2 regions of the Planococcus sp. S3-L1 genome follow, and region 2 is predicted to be linked to the other one. Evidence: predicted binding sites of a transcription regulator. Region 2 holds the regulator's gene; the other holds the start of a gene.
The links. Region 2 encodes CtsR, which represses protease genes until heat stress. Its sites were predicted from a motif close to ATGGTCAATAAAGGTCAAACA; they were not measured.
Positions count from the first base shown of each region.

Region 1: a site for CtsR is predicted at 3,413-3,433, ahead of QMF37_RS02740 (ATP-dependent Clp protease ATP-binding subunit). Genes of this name have one in related genera too.

Region 1 covers NZ_JASISN010000002.1:128,130-136,238, forward strand. The annotation lists gene QMF37_RS02715 (CoA-disulfide reductase) at 1-304, opposite strand, end outside; gene QMF37_RS02720 (DegV family protein) at 318-1,169, opposite strand; gene QMF37_RS02725 (Cof-type HAD-IIB family hydrolase) at 1,190-1,996, opposite strand; gene QMF37_RS02730 (prolyl oligopeptidase family serine peptidase) at 2,156-2,923, shown strand; gene QMF37_RS02735 (metal-sulfur cluster assembly factor) at 2,989-3,297, shown strand; gene QMF37_RS02740 (ATP-dependent Clp protease ATP-binding subunit) at 3,452-5,593, shown strand; gene QMF37_RS02745 (YjzD family protein) at 5,625-5,810, opposite strand; gene QMF37_RS02750 (beta-ketoacyl-ACP synthase III) at 5,998-6,930, shown strand; gene fabF (beta-ketoacyl-ACP synthase II) at 6,958-8,109, shown strand, end outside.
Region 2 covers NZ_JASISN010000016.1:57,834-65,942, forward strand. The annotation lists gene QMF37_RS13880 (PIN/TRAM domain-containing protein) at 1-886, opposite strand, end outside; gene radA (DNA repair protein RadA) at 980-2,356, opposite strand; gene QMF37_RS13890 (ATP-dependent Clp protease ATP-binding subunit) at 2,418-4,880, opposite strand; gene mcsB (protein-arginine kinase McsB) at 4,877-5,968, opposite strand; gene QMF37_RS13900 (UvrB/UvrC motif-containing protein) at 5,958-6,491, opposite strand; gene QMF37_RS13905 (CtsR family transcriptional regulator) at 6,504-6,974, opposite strand; gene QMF37_RS13910 (hypothetical protein) at 7,762-7,908, opposite strand.

The sequences.
Region 1 (8,109 bases), on a different contig from region 2:
ATTGTTCGCCACTTTCCAGATTGTGCACAAGCACTTTTTTGGCTGCTCGATCGATTGCGATTACTTCGTGTCTCATGTGAACATCGATATCTCGTTTTTTCTTAAATCGTTTGGGATCGGTCATAATGATTGACTCTTCATCTTCGATGACACCGCCTATAACATACGGCGTTCCACATGCTGCATAAGACATCGTCGAATCACGATCAAAAACAATAATCTGCACGTCTGGATCATAGAAGCGCAGTTGACCTGCGGCAGTAGCGCCTCCGCCAACTGCGCCTACAATAACTATTTTGTTCATCGTCAATCAGCTCCTAGTCAATTGTATTGAAGAAAAATACTGCCAGTGTACCAGGACCCGTATGTGCAGCAATGACCGAACCAATCATATGGACTTCAACGGATTTCGGGTGGAAGTTGCTTTCAATCTCCTGTTTTAGTAAAGCCGCAAACTCTGCGTCGTCACCGTGGCTAATGGCAATTGTCTGTTGATCTAATTGAGTTCCGCGTTCTCTCATTAGGTCAATCATCCGTTTGATCACTTTTTTACGTCCTCGAAGTTTTTCAATCGGTACAAGTTTGCCATCTTCTACGTGAAGCAATGGCTTAATATTTAATAACCCGCCAACAAAAGCGCTACCTTTGGAAATGCGGCCGCCTTTAGCCATATAATCTAAGTCTTCTACAGTAAACAGACTTTCTAAATGATCAATCATCAAACGAGTTTTCTTAATAATAGTTTCGAGAGGCTGTCCAGCGGAGCGCAATTTTGCGGCTTCTTTTACTAACAGTCCGTAGCCAAGCGAAGCGGCTTTTGAATCTAGTATTGTTAGCTTCAAATCCGGGTATTCTTCACGTACCTGATCTGCCACCATTACGGCTGTATTATAAGTACCTGATAGCTCAGAAGAAAAGGCAATATAATAGCCCTCGTCTTTGTCTTTTGCCAGCTGTTCAAAAGCTGACCACATTTCTTCAGGTGAAACTTGGGATGTTTTAGGTTGATCACCACCACGAATTGCATCAAACACTTTAATGGATTGAATGCCTCGAATGTCTTCGAAATCCTGATCTCCAATATGAACACGAAGCGGCAATAAAACAACGTTTTCATTTTCGAAAAAGTCTTTTGGCAGATCAGATGCGCTGTCAGCAAATAGTCTCATAGTCAATCCCCCTTTTGTAGTTACAGCTTCAACCGCTCTATTAACAACTCAGCAATGCCATCATCGTTATTAGTTAACGTGATTTCATTGGCAATCGTTTTTAACGGTTCAATGGCATTGCCCATGGCAACACCGACTCCTGCAAAATCAATCATTTCAAGATCATTGTCTTCGTCACCAAAAGCAATAATGTTTTCTCGTGCAATGCCCATTGATTTGGAAACACGATCTAGTCCAACGGCTTTACTCATCCCACTTTTCACAATTTCAATCACGTGCCACGGAGCTCCCCAACGGCGATGATCGATTACTTCTGCATGTACAGAAGATAAATGGTCATGGATTTCCTGTACGCGTTCATATGGAGCATGAATCAAAATAGACGTCGGATCTGTTTTTAAGTAATTGCGTAAATCTCCAGTTGTGATTGTAGGATCACCAAAGCGAAAAATATCCATAAGTTTTTCGTCATGATGGTGGACATACACATCGTCTAAGACCTCTGCCACAATATTATGGAAATCAAAGTTATGCATAGACTCTACCACTTCATGGACAACGTTCAATCCGATTGGTGTATGATGTGTTCCCCAATGATTGTTTGTAGGATGGTGGACAAATGCACCGTTAAAATTGACGATGGGGGTTGTTAGTCCTAGCTCTTTATAAAAAGTTTCGCTTGAACGATAAGGTCGACCCGTAGCAATCATTACCTCATGTCCTGCTTCCATTGCTTTATTTAACGTTCGTTTTGTTTTCGGGGAAATAACTTTCTGATCGGTCAATAATGTGCCGTCTAAATCTAGAACAATTAAATGTTGTTTCATAAAAATAGCCGTCTCCTTTCTATCTATTCCTAGTGTAGCGATAGTACAAGCGATTCGTCAAAAATTTCAGAGGAGGAAAAGACTTTTCGCTAGAGAGAATCGGCGTTTGCTGGGAATCGAGAAGATTGGTACGATTAGAGGTGAAGGAAGTGATTTTAGTTGAGAGTTCAACGACAAATTTGGGGGCACATACCGTTGCTTCATATAACACCAGATCAATGCGAAAAAGTCGCATTGCCAACGGTTGTCTTTTTTCATGGCCATACGAGTGCAAAAGAACATAACTTGCATTACGCTTACCAATTGGCTGAAAAAGGACTTCGTGTAATTTTGCCGGATGCGCATCTTCACGGTGAACGAAGTGAAGGATTGGATAATGTTCAGATCAGCCTGCGATTTTGGGAAATTGTTCTGACGTCTATAGAAGAATTAGCCTTTTTACACAAAGAACTGCACAAGCAAGACTTAGTAGTTGGAGAACCAGGAGTAGGTGGCACTTCTATGGGTGGGATTACCACTCTAGGAGCAATGACAGTTTATCCGTGGATTTCAGTAGCTGCAGTAATGATGGGTGCAGGGAATTATGTAGAATTAGCGCAAGCACAAATGGCCCAATATGAATCAAGAGGATTCAAGCTGCCAGTTAGTGAAGAAGAGCGTGAACGAATGCTTTCGACTTTAGCGATTTTTGACAGTGTTCAACATCAAGCGAAGTTTAATGGCCGTCCCATTTATTTTTGGCACGGCGAACAAGATATGACGGTACCTTTTGAACCAACTTATCGCTTGTATAAAGAACTTAAGAAGCATTACGAAGCGGTACCAGAAAAAATAACCTTTACTCGGGAAAGAGAAGCGGGACATGCAGTAAGCCGAAAAGGGATGCTTGAAGCGACAGAATGGCTCGCGAAGTATTTATCTAACTAAGCATGTCGATTCCATTTTCATATGAAGTTTGTTAAGATAGTTTTAATAGTAAGGGAGGGATTTAGATGGATCAAGATATGAAAGATAGTATGATGGGTGCGTTAGAAACAGTAATCGATCCTGAACTAGGAGTCGATATTGTTAATCTTGGGCTTATCTATGATGTGATGTTGACAGAAGATGGTTTTGCCGTAGTGACGATGACGTTAACGTCTATGGGTTGTCCAATGGGACCACAGATCGTGCAAATGGTTAAAACTGCTTTGTATGAACTACCTGAAGTAGAAGAAGTCGATGTAAAAATCGTCTGGCAGCCAGTATGGGGCAAAGAACATATGTCACGCTATGCAAAAATGGCACTTGGCGTTCGATAAATAGTACGTAAAAAACCCTCATTGGATTTATTCCAGTGAGGGTTTTTTGTTTGATACGAGTACTAAAAAAAGGTCGAAATAATTGCTTAACAGTGAATAATTAGCTATAATTTAATTAGTCAAAGATAGTCAAACTTTTAAAGGAGTGGATAAAATGGTTCAATCCCAGAATAACGAAGAACAAAAATCTCCATTGGAGCAGTTTGGCCGGAATATGGTTGAACAAGCGCAATCAGGAAAAATGGATCCTGTTATCGGTAGAGATCAGGAAATCCGTAATGTAATTCGAATTTTATCGCGTAAAACAAAAAATAACCCCGTGTTGATTGGTGAACCAGGTGTTGGTAAAACAGCAATTGTTGAGGGATTAGCTCAACGCATTGTTCGTAACGACGTACCAGAAGGATTAAAAAACCGAACCATTTACGAACTCGACATGAGTGCGTTAATTGCTGGTGCTAAATACCGTGGAGAATTTGAAGAACGATTAAAAGCCGTTTTAAAGCAAGTGAAAGATAGCGAAGGTCAGATTATTTTGTTTATCGACGAAATTCATACGATTGTTGGAGCAGGGAAAACTGAAGGAGCAATGGATGCAGGGAATATGCTGAAGCCCATGCTTGCTAGAGGAGAACTGTATTGCATTGGTGCGACTACGCTAGATGAGTATCGCATGCATATCGAAAAAGATCCGGCTTTAGAACGACGTTTTCAACAAGTACTGGTGCGCGAACCGTCTGTTGAAGATACGGTATCGATTTTGCGTGGCTTAAAAGAACGTTTTGAACTACATCATGCTGTTCGAATTCATGACCGTGCGATTGTCGCAGCGGCTGCTATGTCGGACCGCTACATTACAGAACGCTTTTTGCCTGACAAAGCCATTGATTTAATTGATGAAGCTTGTGCGATGATTCGTACAGAAATCGATTCAATGCCTCAAGAACTTGATGAAGTAACGCGTCGTCTGATGCAGCTAGAAATTGAAGAGCAAGCGTTAATGAAAGAAAAAGACGTAGCAAGCAAAGCACGACTCGACACCTTGCGTAAAGAAATTATTGAACTGCGCGACTCTTCGTCTGGCATGAGAAGTCAATGGACGGAAGAAAAAGAATCATTGAAAAAAATTCAACAAAAACGTGAGCAATTAGACCAATTCCGCAGACAATTAGAAGATGCTGAAAATCGTTATGATTTGAATGCAGCGGCTGTCTTACAGCATGGCAAAATTCCCGAACTCGAAAAAGAATTAGTCGCACTAGAAGCCGCTTTAGAACAAGAGGGTACTGAGCGCTTACTGCGCGAAGAAGTAACGGAAGAAGAAATTGCAGGAATTGTCGCAAGGTGGACTGGAATTCCGGTAACAAAATTAGTAGAAGGTGAACGTGAAAAGTTATTGCGTTTAGGTGAGACGTTAAAAGAGCGCGTAATTGGTCAAGACAAAGCAGTCGAATTGGTTACAGAAGCTGTATGGAGAGCGCGTGCGGGTATTAAAGATGAAAGAAAACCGATTGGCTCTTTTATTTTCCTTGGACCTACAGGCGTAGGGAAAACAGAGTTAGCAAAATCGCTGGCCGCAAATCTATTTGATTCGGAAGATCATTTTATTCGAATCGATATGTCAGAGTATATGGAAAAACACAGTGTGTCACGTTTGGTCGGGGCACCTCCGGGATACATCGGTTACGAAGAAGGTGGCCAACTAACAGAAGCCGTGCGCCGGAATCCGTACTCCGTTGTATTGCTCGATGAAATTGAAAAAGCACACCCGGATGTTGCCAATATCTTACTGCAGATATTAGACGATGGCCGTATCACTGACAGCCAAGGACGATTAGTTAACTTCTCCAACACGGTAGTCATTATGACTTCTAATATTGGTTCTGCCTATATTAACGATGCGAGCAATGAACACGATATTGAAGACATTGTGATGGGAGAATTGCGCAGACATTTTAAACCTGAGCTATTGAACCGTATCGATGATATTGTTATTTTCCACGCACTTAACAACGCTCATTTTTATGGCATAGCGAAGAAAATGATTGCTGAACTAGCCGTTCGTATGAGTAAACAACAAATCAAACTAACCGTAGATGATTCAGTTATTGACTATATCGTTGAAGCAGGAACCGATCCGGTGTTTGGTGCGCGACCATTAAAACGCTTTATCCAGCGTACGATTGAAACAAATATTGCCCGGGAATTAATTGGAGGCGGAATTGTTGCCCATACCGAATTGGAATTAACCATGGACGATAATAAGCAAATTGTTATCAACAAAAAAGAAGCGTAATCCGGAATTCCGGATTACGCTTCTTTTCTTATTAGTGTTTTTCAGGAGTTGGTTCGCTAGGAATAACCGCTACCATAACGAAGATTAAAATTGAAAATACGATCGAAATGTAAACGCCGACCATAAAGTCGAAAGGTACGTTTTGTACTGCACTTACCACGTAGTTGACTAATGAAATCAGTAAGAATGACCAAAAAAATGTTCCAATATATTGCATCTAGTTTCACCTCTACATAGAATATCTAGTTTAATCATAGCATAAGCTCTTCAAGACAGAAAGAAAGATTGTAGAGAATGAATATTTTTTGTCGGAAATATGTCAGTTAGTTGAAATTGAGTATAGTATGGCGTATTATTAACACCAGGTACTAATATATGATGATAATTGAAATGAGGGACATAAGATGAATGCTGGAATAGTCGGTATGGGCAGATGCCTGCCAGAAGAAAGATTGACGAATTTTCAATTAGAGCAGCGCATGGATACGAACGACGAGTGGATCCGCACTATGACAGGCATAGAAGAACGTCGGATTGCAAAAGACGATCAGGACACTTCTGACATGGCGCGTGAAGCGGCAAAAAAAGCGATTGAAGATGCTGGTATTGATCCAGCTGAAATCGGTTTAATCTTAGTGGCGACGGTTACACCTGATCAACCTTTCCCATCGATGGCCTGTGTGATTCAGCAAGAAATAGGAGCTGTTAATGCTGCGGCTATGGATATTTCAGCTGCATGCGCAGGATTTATGTATGGAGTTATTACTGCAAAACAATTCATCGATTCGGATGTTTATAAATATGTATTGGTTGTAGGTGTTGAAAAACTATCGAAAATTACTAACTGGGAAGATCGCAACACGGCTGTTCTTTTCGGAGATGGAGCTGGAGCTGCAGTTATTGGGAAAGTTTCTGAAGGGCGAGGTATTTTATCTTTTGAACTCGGTGCTGATGGTTCTGGAGGCAAACACCTCTATCAGGACGAGTATTTAGTAATGAATGGCCGCGAAGTCTTTAAATTTGCTGTGCGCCAAATGGGCGAATCTGCAATAAATGTCATCAAAAAAGCAGGTTTGGAAAAAGAAGATGTCGATTTTTTGATTCCTCATCAGGCGAACATTCGTATTATGGAAGCATCTAGAGAACGATTAGGCTTGCCAGTTGAAAAAATGTCAAAAACAATTCAAAAATATGGTAACACTTCAGCAGCTTCAATCCCAATTTCTCTTGTCGAAGACTTAGAAGAAGGCCGTGTTAAAGACGATGATGTTATCGTGATGGTTGGATTCGGTGGCGGCTTGACTTGGGGCGCTATTGCTATGAAGTGGGGCAAATAATTAGGTATGCGAAAGGAAGAAGATAGAATGGAAAATCGCCGTGTAGTTATTACGGGAATTGGTGCTGTAACACCGTTAGGTAACAATATTGAAACTACTTGGGAAGCTGTTAAAAGTGGTAAATCTGGAGTCGGTCCCTTAACACGATTAGATGCAGATTTGTATTCAGCGAAAGTGGCTGCAGAAGTAAATGACTTTTCGATAGAAGATTATATTGAAAAGAAAGATGCTCGGAAAATGGACCGTTTTACGCATTATGCGCTAGCTGCTTCGATCATGGCAATGAAAGATGCCAAGCTTGAACTAGATGACAAAACAGCTTTGCGGACAGGTGTGTGGATTGGTTCGGGTATTGGCGGTATGGAGACAATCGAAAGTCAAATGAATGTACTAAATACGCGAGGCGTTCGTCGCATTAGTCCGTTCTTAATTCCGATGATTATTCCGGATATGGCTTCTGGCCAAGTATCAATTTACTTTGGTGCTAAAGCAATCAACTCTTGTTCAGTAACAGCTTGTGCTTCAGGCACTAATTCGATTGGTGATGCGTTTAAAGTTATTCAACGTAACGATGCAGATGTGATGATTTCAGGTGGAGCAGAAGCGCCTATCACGCAATTATCTGTAGCTGGATTTACAGCAAATACAGCTTTGACAACAAACACAGATGCCGCTACAGCATCTCGTCCATTTGATAAAAACCGCGATGGCTTTGTCATTGGAGAAGGCGCAGGTATCGTTATTCTTGAAGAATATGAACATGCGATAGCACGAGGTGCTACGATTTATGCGGAAGTCGTTGGCTATGGTTCTACAGGAGATGCTTATCACATTACTGCTCCTGCTGAAGGTGGCGAAGGTGCAGCTCGTGCAATGGCACAAGCTTTGGCAGATGCAGGCGTTGAAACTACGGATATTGGATACATTAATGCACATGGTACCAGTACGGCTTATAACGATCTGTATGAAACAATGGCTGTCAAAACAGTCTTTGGCGAACATGCTTATAAATTAGGAATGAGCTCAACTAAATCCATGACAGGTCATTTGCTTGGAGCTGCCGGTGGAGTCGAAGCGATTTTCACAGCACTGGCATTACAAGAAGGCATTATGCCTCCAACGACAAATTACGAAACACCCGACGAACAATGCGATTTAGACTATGTTCCAAACACTGCA
Region 2 (8,109 bases):
CTCCTGGAATCACGACAGGTTTTACAGCATTAGCTAAATCATTAATATTCAAAACAGGAACATTATGAAGTTCACACACTTTATTGAGGTTAAAATCGTTGGTCACGACTTTGCCGCCCATTTTCTTCGCAGCGCGCATCAATTTTAAATCGACTTCGCTCACTTCGTCAAAACTTTCTTCCGTGATCATAATCGCATCGACACGTTCGCTTTGAAGCCGTTTTAAAATATCCAACCCACGTCTGCCTCGCGTACGTTTTAAAGTATCGGAAGAATCGGCAATATGTTGCAACTCAGACAGCACAAATTGCGGCACAACAAACGTACCTTCCATAAAACCGGTTGCTGAGATATCGGCAATCCGACCATCGATGATGACACTCGTATCAAGCAATTTATAAGAAACTTTTTCAACAGGCTCTTCTGGCTCTGGCTTTTTCGCTGGTGCAAATCTAGCCGGCGTCAACATAGACAACATCTCTTCACGTTTTTTAAATCCTACCTGGAAACCTAAATAGCCAAGTACTACAGAAAGCACTAAAGGTGCCACTGTCGCAACTAGAAGAATATCAACCGTACTCAGTGCAAAGCCCACTAGGAAAGCTACTACAAGACCAATGACCATTCCTATCGTCCCGAATAACAGATCCGGTGTTGGAGTACGTAGCAATTTCTCTTCCATCCATTTCATAAAATTGATTAGCGAATCGACAAATAATAAAGACAGCAAGAAAAAAACAAGAGCCCCCACAATTGCCGCTACGTAAGGGTTGCTGATCCACGGATTGTCGAGAAGGGGAATAAGTTCAAATGCAGATGGCAATAATAAAATTCCGATTGTCGCACCAATAAGTAAAAACATAATTTGAATAATAGGTCTTAGCATAAGCTCCACCTCCTTTTTTTAATTATACACATTTTAAAACGAGAACGCTCCAATGACACCTGTTTAGAAATAAAAGGAGGCAAAATCGCCTCCTTACTGTGGAAAAATTTCTTTTAATGCATCGTTAACACTTTCTACACCGACTACGCGAATTCCTTCTGGATAATCCCAACCACCTAAATTAGATGCTGGAATAATCGCACGCTTAAAGCCTAGTTTTGCTGCTTCTTGAACGCGCTGCTCAATACGCGATACGCGTCTAACTTCACCAGTCAATCCGACCTCTCCAATAATACAATCATAAACGTTTGGCGCTTTGTCTCGGAAACTTGAAACAATACTTGCTAATACAGCCAAATCAATCGCTGGTTCGTCAAGCTTTACGCCACCCGCAACTTTAATGTACGCGTCTTGCGCTTGCAAAAGCATACCAACGCGCTTTTCTAGAACTGCCATCAATAAGGTCACTCGATTGACGTCAATTCCCGTTGCCATCCGTTTCGGATAATTAAAACTTGAAGGAGTCACCAATGCTTGAATTTCAACTAAAATCGGCCGTGTTCCTTCCATTGAAGCGACGACTGTTGAGCCTGCCGAACCACTCGACCGCTCTTGTAAAAATAGTTCTGATGGATTCAACACTTCTTTTAATCCACTTTGAAGCATTTCAAAAATCGCGATTTCATTTGTTGAACCAAAACGGTTTTTCACACTGCGTAAAATGCGGTATGTGTGGTGGCGTTCGCCTTCAAAATACAACACCGTATCTACCATATGTTCCAAAATCCGAGGTCCTGCAATTTGCCCTTCTTTGGTTACGTGTCCCACTAGAAAAATGGCAATATTTTTTGTTTTAGCGATTCGCATTAATTCTGCCGTACTTTCTCTTACTTGCGTCACACTACCCGGTGCAGAGGTGACTTCGGGGTGGTGAACAGTCTGAATTGAATCAATAATAACAAAATCAGGTGCTACATCTTCAATCGTGTGATGAATCAATTCAAGATTTGTTTCAGCGTAGATAAACAACTCAGAAGATGACGCATCTAAACGCTCTGCACGCAATTTAGTTTGTCTAATCGATTCTTCTCCGGAAATATATAATACCCGGTTCCCACTATTTGCAAGCATCGCAGAAACTTGCAACAGCAACGTTGATTTCCCGATACCGGGATCTCCTCCAATAAGTACCAGTGATCCAGGTACAATTCCACCACCCAGCACACGGTTTAATTCGCTGAGCTCTGTTTCTACTCGTGGTTCATCTTGCGTTTCAATGGCATTAATCGGTATCGCTTTTTGAGGAACCGCCGCACTATGTTGAAAAGCACCACGCGTCCCTTTAGGAGCAGCCACTTCTACTTCTTCAGTCATCGTATTCCATGCTGCACAGCCCGGACATTTCCCCATCCATCTAGCCGATTCATAGCCACACGACTGACAAATGAATTTCGTCTTTTTCTTAGCCATGTGTACCTCCTTAAATAGAAAAACCGCTCGCCGGAAAGTGACTCCGGAGAGCGGAATGTTCTTATTGTTTTTCTATTGCTACTTCTTTTTCTTTTTCAGACTCACTTGTACGAACGACAAATTCATCACCTTCTACATCAAAAATCATTTTTTGACCTGACAGAGCCGTGCCTTTTAATAGCTCTTCTGACAAACGATCTTCTACGTGTTTTTGAAGTGAACGACGCAGTGGACGAGCTCCATACTCTGGGTCATATCCTTCTTTCGCCACTTTTTCAAGCGCTGCTTCTGTTAACTCCAAATCGATATCCTGCTCTTTCAAGCGATCGACCAATTGTTTTGTCATCAACGTCACAATCTCTCTCAAGTTTTCTTTTTCAAGAGAATGGAAGACGATCATGTCATCTACACGGTTTAAGAACTCTGGGCGGAATGCTTTTTTCAATTCAGCAAGCATTTTCCCTTTCATGTCCTTATAATCCGTTTTTGCATCATCTAAATTAAAGCCAACGTATTTATTGTATTTTAGCTCTTCTGCCCCGACGTTTGAAGTCATAATAATGACCGTATTACGGAAATCGACTCTGCGACCTTTTGAATCCGTCAATCGACCATCTTCAAGAACTTGTAATAGAATGTTGAAGACATCTGGATGAGCTTTTTCAATTTCATCAAGCAGGACGACTGAATAAGGCTTTCTGCGAACTTTCTCCGTCAACTGTCCGCCTTCTTCATAACCCACATAACCTGGAGGCGAACCGACTAGACGAGAAGTCGAATGTCTTTCCATGTATTCAGACATGTCGATACGAATCATCGCTTCTTCATCGCCAAACATAGACTCAGCTAGGGCACGTGCTAATTCCGTTTTACCAACACCGGTTGGTCCAAGAAAAATGAACGATCCAATTGGACGTTTCGGATCTTTCAATCCTGCACGGGCACGTCGGATAGCTTTTGAAATAGACGTCACGGCTTCATTTTGGCCGATTACACGGTTGTGAAGAATAGACTCCAAGTTCAACAACTTATCCGATTCTGTTTGTGCCAATTTTGATACAGGAATACCGGTCCACATAGACACGACTTTCGCAATATCTTCTACTGTCACTTCAGACTCTTCTTTGCCTTGTTTTTCTTTCCATTCTTTTTTCGTTTTATCTAATTGGTTTTGCAATTTCTGTTCAGCGTCACGAAGCGAAGCCGCTTTTTCAAACTCTTGGCTTTGGACTGCTTCGTTCTTCTCAGAACGTGCAGCTTCTAATCGAGATTCCAACTCTTTTAAATCTGGTGGAGTCGTATACGAGCGAAGTCTTACTTTCGATCCAGCCTCATCAATCAAGTCAATCGCCTTATCCGGCAAGAAACGATCCGAAATGTAGCGATCCGACATCTTAGCTGCTGCTTCAATTGCTTCATCGGTAATTTTCACACGGTGATGCGCTTCATAACGATCACGCAAGCCACGGATAATTTGAATGGATTCTTCTACTGAAGGCTCATCTACTTGAATTGGCTGGAAACGACGCTCAAGAGCTGCGTCTTTTTCAATGTATTTGCGGTACTCATCTAACGTTGTCGCACCAATACACTGAAGTTCCCCGCGTGATAGTGACGGTTTTAAAATATTAGATGCATCAATTGCACCTTCTGCACCGCCAGCACCGATTAATGTATGAAGCTCATCGATAAACAGAATCACATTGCCTGCTTGACGAATTTCATCCATCACTTTTTTCAATCGATCTTCAAATTCACCACGGTATTTTGTTCCAGCAACTACTGTCCCCATATCCAAAACCATAACGCGCTTGTCGCGCAACGTTTCTGGAATTTCGTTGTTAACGATTTGCTGAGCCAATCCTTCAGCAATCGCTGTTTTACCAACACCAGGCTCACCAATTAACACCGGGTTGTTTTTTGTTCTACGGCTCAACACTTCAATGACACGTGTAATCTCATCACTTCTGCCGATTACAGGGTCCAATCCACCTTCACGAGCGACTTGCGTTAAATCACGAGCTAAGCCATCTAAAGTTGGTGTGTTTGCCGAAGCATTCGGACTCGTACCTGTTGATGCCTGCTCATTGCTCCCTAGAAGCTGCAACACTTGCTGGCGCGCCTTATTCAAGCTAACACCTGCATTTCCTAACACACGAGCCGCAACGCCTTCTCCTTCACGAATAAGCGCTAACAGTAAATGCTCTGTACCTATATAAGAATGGCCCAATTTACGGGACTCATCAACTGACAACTCAATCACTTTTTTTGCTCTTGGCGTGTAATGAACGATTGGACCAACGTCTTTTTCGCCAACACCCACTAATTCTTTAACACCTTCTTCGATCAACTGTGTGTTCACTTCAATCGCTTCTAGAGCTTTTGCGGCAATACCGCCACCTTCACGAATCAAACCGAGAAGAATATGCTCTGTACCGATTGATTCATGTTTCATGCGAATGGCCTCTTCTTGAGCTAATTGAAGAACTTTTTGTGCGCGTTGTGTAAATCGATTAAACATCATGCAAGATCCTCTCCTTCACTATTCATATCTATTTTATTCAATCGCTCCCGGAACAACTTCGCCCGAGCAAAGTCACGTTCTTTCGGTTGCAGTGGCTTGTCTGCATATTGCTGCAAAAATGCCGGCTGCATAAAAATCATTAATTCATTCAAAATCGACATATTCATATTTTGAATCATCTTTAAATCAATACCCAATCGAACATCTGACAGACAAGTCGCAGCTTCTTCCGTCGTCAGCAGTCTCGAATGGGTAAGAACACCAAGCGAACGATACACCCGGTCCTCTAACATTAAAGGTGAGTTTAACAATATGGCTTCACGTGCTTTACGTTCTTGCTGGATAATCTGTTCTGTCATATTCTCCAAATCTTGAAGAATTTCATATTCTGATTTACCAAGCGTTAATTGATTGGATATTTGATAAACATTTCCTAACGCCTCGCTACCTTCTCCATAAATACCACGTACTACCATACCAAGCCTTGAGATCGCGGGAATAATCCGTTGAATCTGATGAGACATAGTCAAAGCCGGTAAATGAAGCATAACCGAAGCTCTCATTCCAGTGCCAACATTGGTCGGACAGCTAGTCAGATACCCATACTTCTCATGAAAAGCATAAGACAAATTCTTTTCTAATAACGTATCTAGTTCACTTGCTATTTGATAAGCTTTTTGAAGCTGAAATCCAGATTGCAAGCTTTGAATCCGCAAATGATCTTCTTCATTTACCATAATACTCAACTCTTCGTTTTCAGACAATAAAACAGAGCCCGGGTGATAGCTATTCATAAGGTAAGGACTAATTAAATGTTTTTCTACAAGTACTTCTTTTTGTAATTGGGCAAGTTCGTCAATATTGATATGGCTAAAAGTATAATCTAACTCACTACCTTTATCTAATAATACAGAGGAAATTTCTTTATCCACTTTAAGTGCTTCGTCTTCTGTAAAGGCATACGGGAACTTAAAATCATTCAAATTTCTAGCTAATCTAATTCTTGTACTCATTGCAATATCTACATTGCTACCATCATTGGCCATCCAGCTGCTTGCCCGAGGTTGGAGAAACCGTTCAACTGCCATCTGGTGAACCCCCCTCAAGCGTTACGTTTAATCGTTTTACCTCGTCTCTTAATCTTGCAGCTTCTTCAAATTCTTCTTCTTGAATTGATACCTGCATTTGCTTTCGAAGTTTTTCAATCTCTTTTTTAATTTTTAACGTTGATCCGTAAGAAGCGGGTATTTTTCCCGTATGTTCTGTATTGCCATTATGAAATCGCTTGAATATTTCATTGAGTTGTGACGAAAATGTATCATAACAGGAAGCACATCCAAATTTTCCAAGCTTTAGAAAATGTGAAAAAGTAAAGCCACAAGAAGGACAAATAGCCACTTCTTTTTTTGGCCTGCTAATAGTCGCTTGCGAATTAGGGAACCAATTCGATAATAGTTGGTGAATAGCTAATGGATCCTGTTCAAAAGCAATATTGATACTATGATTTTCAGCAGCACAGATATGACATAACTGAAGCTCCATCACCTGTCCTAGCTGCTGTTTTTTCACTATTACTGATGCAGAACGTTCTCCGCACTGAGTACAAATCATCTTTTCACCTCTTTAAGTGTTCGATTCATATTTAATTGTAAAAAGCATCGCTATAAGAATCCGTGCACGGACTTCATCACGTATCGGAAGAGCCAACAGAAGAGTTGAACGATCTACTGCGCTTAGAATTAGTTTTGCCTCTCGTTTAGAAACAATCTCTTCATCCAGTAGCCTAAAAACAATGTCTTCTGCCATTACTTGAGTAGCTCCATGTTCCAACCTCTGTATTACTTCTGCAATTACGTCTGATTTTTGATGAAGTCTAATTCTCTTAATACGAATATATCCACCGCCGCCACGCTTACTTTCTACTAAATATCCACGATCAACAGTGAATCGAGTATTAATGACATAATTTATTTGAGAAGGAACACATTGAAATTTTTCAGCAACTTCACTGCGTTTAATTTCAATATGATCTCTCTCGCTTAATTCGATAACTTGTCTTAAATAACCTTCAATTACATCCGAAATGTTTCGCACCGTCTTCACCTCTTTAATACATAATATGATGAAATTGACTTTGACTATATTTGACTTAATTATACACCAAGCTTTTTAGAGATATCAAATAGTAAGTATCGAAAGGATTACTCACACCGATTGTAAACTTAAGTTCGACAACTAAAAAAGCCATTCGTAGTAAATTCACTATGTATTTTCCGACCAAAGAAAAATGGAGGAGCGATCACGGATGAACCGGTGATGGAAGCCTACCCCCTACCTGTGGCGCAAATTGCCAAACGTCTGAATCGCTTCCTGTAGCCAATTACAATGTCATCAATTTCCTGAAACCGAGCCACTCAACCCGCGATTATTAAACCTAGTCACAAAAACAAGAAACTCTGTGGTCGCCTTTTAGTTGCTTTACCGAAGTAATAAAAAATTTTATATCAAAAACTTGGTAGCTCAGAACTGAACACTAGACGTCACTCTAGGCCACGCAGAGATGATTCCATTCGCACGCTCTAGCGCATGTTCAAAAGGCGATTTCTTGATGTTGCCGCACTGCCAATGCAAGGGAAACGAAAGCTCAACGGCTACCAGGAACACCGATGCAATAGGCGTTCCAACGGCATATTTCTGAAAGAAAAGCCAATTATCCTTCGTTCCAAAAAAAGTTCGAGCATATCCGAGGCAACACCATTGCAGGTGCTCCCCACAAAAGTGCAGTAATCACACGGGTTGAAAGACTGACGAAAGTGATCATCACCTTGGTACCTGCAGGACGTAAGCCGTGAGGTACTAAATCCCCGTTGAATAAATGGTTTCAAAGAGTTCCAAGAAATTTGTTTAATTCCATCAAGTTTGATTGTGGCAAGGAATTTTCCAATTGGAACCATAGTGCGACCGGTACGACATATCGATTTATTTTGCGGATATTGGCCCACCTTCCCAGCGCGCCTTGAATGAACATTCCAATGAACTCCTTTGTAAAGATGGATTGCAGGCAGATGGATTAATCATTTCTACGATGACTGACTAACGGAATCATTTTTTTAAAAACCCTTGAAGCAATTCAGCTTCAAGACTCTTTACTCACTGTTCTATTTCGAAATATCAGCTACATTTCTTATTGAAGTACTATCAGTAGACCCAATGAAGGTGAAGGCATCAT